DNA from 2 places in the Janthinobacterium sp. GW821-FHT03A03 genome. Region 1 is predicted to be linked to the other one. Evidence: predicted binding sites of a transcription regulator. Region 1 holds the regulator's gene; the other holds the start of a gene.
The links. Region 1 encodes sigma-54, which starts transcription at its own class of promoters, with help from an activator protein. Its sites were predicted from a motif close to TGGCANGNAANCTGCTTT; they were not measured.
Positions count from the first base shown of each region.

Region 2: the regulator sigma-54 is predicted to act here: its motif matches at 2,731-2,748, upstream of adh (aldehyde dehydrogenase).

Region 1 covers NZ_JBWKUZ010000010.1:65,984-70,230, reverse strand. Annotated here, with positions in the region: gene lptB (LPS export ABC transporter ATP-binding protein) at 1-674, shown strand, start outside; gene AC07VI_RS18595 (RNA polymerase factor sigma-54) at 679-2,157, shown strand; gene hpf (ribosome hibernation-promoting factor, HPF/YfiA family) at 2,227-2,589, shown strand; gene AC07VI_RS18585 (enoyl-CoA hydratase/isomerase family protein) at 2,717-3,802, shown strand; gene rapZ (RNase adapter RapZ) at 3,962-4,247, opposite strand, start outside.
Region 2 covers NZ_JBWKUZ010000036.1:9,638-13,884, forward strand. Annotated here, with positions in the region: gene AC07VI_RS28985 (TonB-dependent receptor family protein) at 1-1,348, opposite strand, end outside; gene AC07VI_RS28990 (beta-propeller fold lactonase family protein) at 1,551-2,507, shown strand; gene adh (aldehyde dehydrogenase) at 2,834-4,247, shown strand, end outside.

The sequences.
Region 1 (4,247 bases):
TCTCGCTGCAAGTCGAATGCGGCGAAGTAGTGGGACTGCTGGGCCCGAACGGCGCCGGCAAGACCACCTCGTTCTACATGATCGTCGGCCTGGTGCCGTCCGATGGCGGCAGCATCGATATCAGCGGCGTGGATATTTCCAGCCTGCCCATCCACCGCCGCGCGCAGATGGGCCTGTCCTACCTGCCGCAGGAAGCGTCCGTCTTCCGCAAGCTGACGGTGGAAGACAATATCCGCGCCGTGCTGGAAATCCAGACCGTCGACGGGCGCCCGCTGAAGAAGGCCGAGATCGAGGAGCGCCTGGATAAATTGCTGGCCGACCTGCAGATTGAAAAGCTGCGCGAGAACCAGGCCCTGTCCCTGTCGGGCGGCGAGCGCCGCCGCGTGGAAATCGCCCGCGCGCTGGCCACCGACCCGCGCTTCGTGCTGCTCGACGAGCCGTTCGCCGGCGTCGATCCCATCGCCGTGATCGAGATCCAGCGCATCGTGCGTTTCTTGAAGGAGCGCAATATCGGCGTGCTCATCACCGATCATAATGTACGCGAGACGCTGGGTATTTGCGACCGTGCCTACATCATCAACCAGGGCTCGGTGCTGGCGTCGGGACGCCCCGATGACATCATCGCGAACGAGTCGGTACGCCGGGTCTATCTGGGCGAACACTTCCGCATGTGAGCCAATGAAACAATCATTGCAGCTGCGCACCTCGCAGCACCTGGCACTGACGCCGCAGTTGCAGCAATCGATACGCCTGCTGCAATTGTCTACCCTGGAACTGCACCAGGAACTGGAGCAGTTGCTGACAGACAATCCCCTGCTCGAGCGCCTCGACGACCCGCTCGACCGGTCGCTGCGCCTGTTGTCCGACGGGGCCTTGAGTTCCACGGCCGCGCCGGCCGAAGCGCCGCCCCAGCCGCCAGGCCAGGAAGCGCCCGCCGCGCCGGCCGAAACGGACGGCTTTGACGGCGAGGCGGGCGAGGGCCCGGCCGCCGCGGACGGCGGCGACAGCGACTGGAGCGAGGCGAGCCGGGGCAAGGCGCCCGACGACGAAGATTCCCGTCCACAACTCGAAGCCCACCACTGCACCTTGCGCGAGCACCTGATGGAGCAGATGCGCGTGACGGTGCTCGAATTGCGCGACCGCGCGCTGGTCGAGCTGATCATCGATGCCCTCGACGACAATGGCTACCTGGAGGAATCGCTCGACGACATCCTGGCGCGCCTGCCGGAAGAGCTGGAAATCGACGCCGACGAACTGCGCACGGCGCTGGCGCTGCTGCAAAGTTTCGACCCGCCCGGCGTGGGCGCGCGCAATGCGTCCGAATGCCTGGCCCTGCAAATCAGGCGCTTGCCGCACATCGCCCTGGTGACGCGGCGCATGGCCCTCGTCATCGTGGAAAAGCACCTGGCCTGGTTTGCCCAGCGCGATTTCAACAAGCTGAAAAAAGCCCTCGATTGCGACGATGAAGACTTGCGCGAGGCGCAGACGGTGATCCGGCTGTGCAACCCGCATCCGGGCGCCGTGTTCGCCTCCGACGTGTCCGACTACGTGGTGCCCGACGTGGTCGTCAAGCGCGCGCGCAATGGCTGGCAGGTGAGCCTGAACAATGACGTCATGCCGCGCCTGCGCGTGAACGCCATGTACGCCAATTTGTTGAAGCAGGGCAAGGGCGAAGGTGCCATGGGCGCACAGTTGCAGGAAGCCAAGTGGCTGATCAAGAACATGCGCCAGCGCTTCGATACGATCTTGCGCGTGGCGCAGGCGATAGTAGAAAGACAAAAGAACTTTTTCTCGCATGGGGCCGTTGCCATGCGGCCCCTTGTGCTCCGTGAAATAGCTGATACACTGGGATTACACGAGAGTACTATCTCGCGGGTAACAACCCAAAAGTACATGCTGACCCCGCATGGCATGTTTGAGTTGAAATATTTCTTTGGTAGCCACGTCGCCACCGAAGCGGGGGGCGAAGCGTCATCGACGGCGATACGGGCATTGATCGTGCAACTGACAGGAGCAGAAGACCCTAAAAATCCTTTATCCGACAGTAAGATTGCGGACATGCTGGGGGAACAAGGCATGGTGATTGCGCGACGTACTGTTGCCAAGTACCGGGAAGCGTTGAAAATTCCGCCAGTGAGCCTGCGTAAGTGTTTGTAAGTTTTTTTCGGTTCCTCTGCGGGCCGGATAGGATGGACCGCACGAACCCGATCATCTTTAGGAGTGTGTATGAATCTCACCATCAGCGGACATCATCTTGAAGTGACACCAGCCATCCGTGAATACGTACAAGCGAAGCTGGAGCGCGTGAAACGTCATTTCGATCAAGTCATCGATATCGCCGTGATTCTGACCGTGGATAACCTCAAAGAGAAAGAAAAACGTCAAAAGGCCGAAGTCAACCTGCGTCTCAGCGGTAAAACTGTCTATGTGGAAAGCCTGGCGCATGACCTGTATGCCGCGATCGATACCCTGATCGACAAGCTCGATCGGCAAGTGATGAAATACAAAACCAAAGTGCAAGGGCACGGTAAAGAGGCGATCAAGCATCTGCCAGACAACTCAGAGGAAGACGCCGTCGTCGCCGTCTAAGGCCACCGGTTTCCCCCAGTTGTGATCAACTAAGGGCGCACATTGCGCCCTTTTTTGCGTCCTGCGAAACGCAATGTCCGTGGTGAAAGCGCTAGAATGCGCCATCCTCACTTCTTTCCATCCTGCCATGAGCGATTTCGTCCACGCCTCCATCCGCAACCGCACGGGCCACATCGTGCTCGACCGCCCGAAAGCCTTGAATTCCCTGTCGCTGGAGATGGTGCGGGCCCTGAGCGCGGCCCTGCTGGCCTGGCGCGACGACCCGCAGGTGGACGCCGTCGTCATCCGCTCCAGCAGCGAAAAAGCCCTGTGCGCCGGCGGCGATATCCGTTTCTTTTACGATGCGGGCCTGGCCACGCCGCAGGGCGGCAGCGCCCAGCTGGAAGATTTCTTTACAGAAGAATATGCTTTAAATCATGTCATACACTTCTATCCGAAACCGTATATTGCCGTGATGGATGGCGTCGTGATGGGCGGCGGCATGGGCGTGGCGCAAGCGGGGCCCGGCAACCAGTTGCGCATCGTCACGGGACGCACGCGCATGGCCATGCCGGAAGTCAATATCGGCCTGTTCCCCGATGTGGGCGGCAGTTACTTTCTTTCCCGCCTGCCGGGCCGGCTGGGCCTGTACCTGGGCTTGACGGGGCTGACCATCGGCGCGGCCGATGCCCTGTACACGGGCCTGGCCGATGTCTACCTGCCCGAGGCGCAGATGGCGGCGCTGCAGGCCCTGTTCGAGTCGACGCCGGGCGAGGCCTTGCCGGTGGCCATCAAGGCGCTGGCAGCCCCGTTCCAGGCCCAGGCGGGCGAGTCTGTCCTCGCTCCCGTGCGCGCGGCGCTGGACCGCCACTTCAGCGCCGGCTCCGTGGCGGCCATCATGGCTTCGCTGGCGCAGGACGACAGTCCGTTCGCGGCCAAGGCCCTGGCGGCCATGCGCCTGCGCTCGCCGTTGATGATGTCGGTGACCCTGGAATTGCTGCGGCGTGGCGCCCACCTGGGCGTGGCCGATTGCCTGCGCATGGAGCGCACGCTGGTGCGCCACAATTTCGCGCATGGCGAAGTGCTCGAGGGCGTGCGCGCGCTGGTGGTCGACAAGGATAACGCGCCGCGCTGGAACCCATCAAGCCTGGACGAAGTCGACGCGGCCATGGTGGCGCGCTTCTTTGCGCCCGTCTGGCCGGCGCTGGCGCATCCGCTGCGCCACCTGGATTAACTAAGTCACCCCCAATAAATTATTGTGTTTTCTGACTTCCATAACCGGCGTTGCGCGGTGTTGCCGCAGCTAGCAGTGCCCGCACTGCGTCGCTGCAGGCGCCTTGCACAGCATCCGGTTGTGTTCGTCATAATTTCACAATAATTTCCTGAGGATTACTTAGGCGCGTTCGCGGTGGCGCAGGACCACGCGCTCGCGCGCGCCGAAATACTGCGCCAGCCGCTCCGCCATGTACACGGAGCGGTGCTGGCCGCCCGTGCAGCCCAGCGCCACCGTCAAATAGCTGCGGTTGTCGGACTTGAACGACGGCAACCATTTCTCGATGAAGGCGCGGATGTCGGCCAGCAGCTCCAGCGCGCTGGGCTGCGCGTCGAGAAAGGCGATCACGGGCGCGTCGCGTCCGTCCAGCGGACGCAGGGCCAGGTCGTAATACGGATTCGGCAAG
Region 2 (4,247 bases), on a different contig from region 1:
CGCCATTGCCGAGGAAGTGATCATTGACCGCCACTTTCATCTTGCTGTAGCGCAAACCTGCGCTCAGCAGCCATGGCCCGCTCTGCCATTCCGTCTGGATATACGGATCGAGACTGGACACCACGTCCTGCTCGCCGCGGCGCAGCTTGCCCTTCACGCCAAATGTGTTGCCGATAAAGTTTTCATAGCCGGTGCGGTCATCGCTGGAGCGGCCGTAATCGATGCCGATGGTGGTGCTCAGCTTGCCGCCAGCCAATTGATTCACGTGCAGCCAGTTGGTGTCGATGCCGTAGAACTCCCGCTGGAAGTCGACCACGCCGCCCGAATGCTTGGGCGGCGCCTGGAATGCCTTATTAAATGCCTGGTACTGGATCACGTCGCGGTTGCCGCCATACACCGTCACATGCAGGCGGTCATCGCCGAATGATTGCTCGTAGGTGGCGCCGATCTGCTGGTGATCGATGCTTTTGCGCGTGTTGTAGCGTTCGGCCAGGGTGCGCTTCGGGTTTTGCGTGTCGCTCGCATCGATTTCGCCGGCGCGCGGGTCGCGCGCAAACGTGGGCCAGGTGACGCCCAGCGGATCTTGCGTGTTGCCCTGATGCAGGCTGTTGGCGACGATGGTCAGCTTGCTGTCCTTCGTCGGCTTGATGGTGATCTTGCCGAACGCCTGTTCGCGTGTGGCGGCGCTGTGGTCGCGGAAACCATCCGTACGGAAGCGCGAACCGTCGAGCACGTAGCCGATGCCGCCTGCTTGCCCTTGTGCCGTCAAGTCCGCCTTGCTGGTGCCGAAGCTGCCGCCCGTCACGTTCAGTTCGACGGACGGGGGATTTTGCCCATCCTTGGAAAACAGCTGGATCACGCCGCCAGAATGGTTGCCATAGATGGCAGAAAACGGTCCGCGCAGCACTTCGATGCGCTCGGCCGTATCGAGGTTGAAGGTGGCGGCCTGGCCTTGCCCGTCGGGCATGCTGGCGGGAATGCCATCGCTGATCAGCTTGACGCCGCGCACGCCGAAGGCCGAGCGTGCGCCGAAGCCGCGCGACGAGATTTGCAAGTCCTGCGCGTAGTTCTGGCGGTTCTGCACGACCAGGCCCGGCACGGCGGCCAGCGCTTCCGACGCATTGACGCGGATCTGCCCGTCCTGGATGCGGGCGCTGTCGACCACGTCGATCGAGGCCGGCACCTCCTGGCTGGGGTGGGCGATGCGGCTGCCGCTGATCACGACCGTATCCATGAGTTGCCCGCCGGCCAGGTCAGCGGGCTCGGCAGCAAAGACGTGGGGGGCGAGGGTGGCGCTGCCGGCAACAAACAGGCTGGCGATGGTGTTCAGGCGGAAACGATGCTGCATGCGGTTCTCCAATGTGAATAAAGCCTGCTTGATCGCGTGCGCGGCGCAGGTCTGCATAGTCTTCTCAAGCAATATGCCTGCCATGTCTCCATTGGTGATGGGAAATTATACGCGCGCCAGTGGCACGGGGTTTGCATGCAGGAATCACCAGAGGCGCTGCCAGCCAGCGCTTTTTCCCTGTTTTGCCATTGAAAAGGTGATTATGCCCAAGTTATTCCGACGTTTGCGCCAGGCTTGCGTATTGCTGCCGGCGCTGGCATGTGCGTATGCCCATGCCGAACCGTTTGCCTATGTGCCCAATGAAAAGTCGGGCACCCTGAGCGTGATCGACACGGCCACCGACCAGGTGGTGCGCCAGATCGCGGCTGGCAAGCGCCCGCGCGGCATCGCCGCCGATCCCACCGGGCGGCAATTGTTTGTCACGGATGCAGCCAGCAGTGCCTTGCTGCTGATCGACAACGCTGCCGGTGCGCCCGTACGCAGCGTAGCGCTGGGCAAGTCGCCCGAAGGCGTCAGCGCCTCGCACGACGGCAATTACGTGGCCGTGGCTGTCGAGGAAAACAATAGCGTGGCCTTGCTCGATGGCCATACGGGCGTCGTGCTCGCCGATATCAAGGTGCAGGGGCGCAACCCGGAACACGCCGTCTTCAGCCCCGATGGGCGCTGGCTGCTGGTCAGCGCGGAAGAGGCCGAGCAAGTCGACGTCATTGATGTGGCGCAACGCCGCCAGGTGGCTTCCATCGCCGTGGGACTGCGTCCGCGCGGCATCGGCTTCAGCCCCGATTCCGGCCGCGCCTACGTGGCGTGCGAGTTGGTCAACGCCGTGTATGTGATCGACATGACGCTGCGCAAGGCCATCGTCACCATTCCTGCAGGCAAGAATGCGAATGGCATCGTGGTCCATCCTGGTGGCAAGCACGTATATGTCTCGAATGGCATCGACGGCACGGTGATGGTGATCGATACGGCCAGCAACGAGGTGACGGCCACCATTCCAGTCGGCAAGCGCCCGTGGAACATGGCCATCACGCCCGACGGCGCCAAGCTGTACGTGGCCAACGGGCGCTCGAACAGCGTCTCCGTCATCGACACGGCCAGCGCGCGCAAGGTGGCCGATGTTGCCGTGGGCGAATTGCCATGGGGCGTGGTGATCCGCTAGGCAAGCCGGAACAGGTGTTCCAGTCTGGTACACCTGTTCCATTGTGCAGCGGCGCAGCAGGGCTGGTTCGGCTTGGGAACAGGACGCCGCCGCCCTGTTCAATACGCCAACAAAGCGCCGCCTGCCGTCCGGCCCGGGCGCATGGGTGAAAAGCGCGCCGCTATTGACGCCATGCCCTTGCAACAGCAGTAAAACCCGCTAAGTTTGTAGTGGGATGGCGAGCTGGCACGGCATTTGCGGAAGACTCCGTGTACTCACCCCATCTGTACCAGGACGTTTGATTTTAATTAAGTACTTTTATTCTAATTCACCCGATAGAGGACGACATGAATCTCGCAGACATCAGCAAACTGGGCGTAGCCAATCCCTTCAAACAACGCTATGACAACTACATCGGCGGCAAATTCGTTGCCCCCGTAAAAGGTGAATATTTTCCCAACATTACGCCGATCACGGGCTTGCCGTTTTGCGAAATCGCCCGCTCCACGACGGAAGACGTCGAGCTGGCGCTGGACGCCGCCCATGCCGCCAAGGATGCCTGGGGCAAGACTTCGCCTGCCGAGCGCGCCAATATCCTGAACCGCATCGCCGACCGCATCGAACAGAACCTGAGCCTGATCGCCACGGCGGAAACCATCGACAACGGCAAGCCGATCCGCGAAACGATGAATGCCGACATTCCGCTGGCCATCGACCATTTCCGCTACTTTGCCGGCTGCATCCGCGCGCAGGAAGGTTCCGTCGCGCAAATCGACGCGGAAACCTATGCCTATCACTATCACGAGCCGCTGGGCGTCGTGGGCCAGATCATTCCCTGGAATTTCCCGATCCTGATGGCCGTGTGGAAGCTGGCGCCAGCCCTGGCCGCCGGCAATTGCGTCGTCCTGAAACCGGCCGAGCAAACGCCCGCCTCGATCATGGTGTTGATCGAGCTGATCGGCGACCTGCTGCCGCCTGGCGTGCTGAACATCATCAACGGTTTCGGCCTGGAAGCGGGCAAGCCGCTGGCCTCGAGCAAGCGCATCGCCAAGATCGCCTTCACGGGTGAAACGGGCACGGGCCGTTTGATCATGGGCTATGCCGCGCAAAACCTGATTCCCGTCACCCTGGAGCTGGGCGGCAAGTCGCCGAACATCTTCTTTGCAGACGTGATGGATGCGGACGACGAGTATTTCGACAAATGCCTGGAAGGCTTTGCCATGTTTGCGCTGAATCAAGGCGAGGTGTGCACTTGCCCATCGCGCGTGCTGATCCAGGAATCGATCTACGAGAAATTCATCGAACGGGCCCTGAAGCGCGTGGCCGCCATCAAGCAGGGCAATCCGCTCGACTCGTCCACCATGATAGGCGCGCAGGCATCACAGGAGCAGCTGGAAAAAATCCTGTCCTATCTCGACATCGGCCGCCAGGAAGGCGCCGAAGTGCTGGCCGGCGGCGAGCGCAATACGCAGGCGGGCGACCTGGAAGGCGGCTACTACGTGCGTCCGACCGTGTTCAAGGGCAACAACAAGATGCGCATCTTCCAGGAAGAGATCTTCGGGCCCGTCGTCTCCGTGACCACCTTCAAGGACGAGGCCGACGCGCTGGCGATTGCCAACGACACCCTGTACGGCCTGGGCGCCGGCCTGTGGACGCGTGACGGCTCGCGCGCCTTCCGCATGGGCCGCGCCATCCAGGCGGGCCGCGTGTGGACCAATTGCTACCACCTGTATCCGGCCCACGCCGCGTTCGGCGGCTACA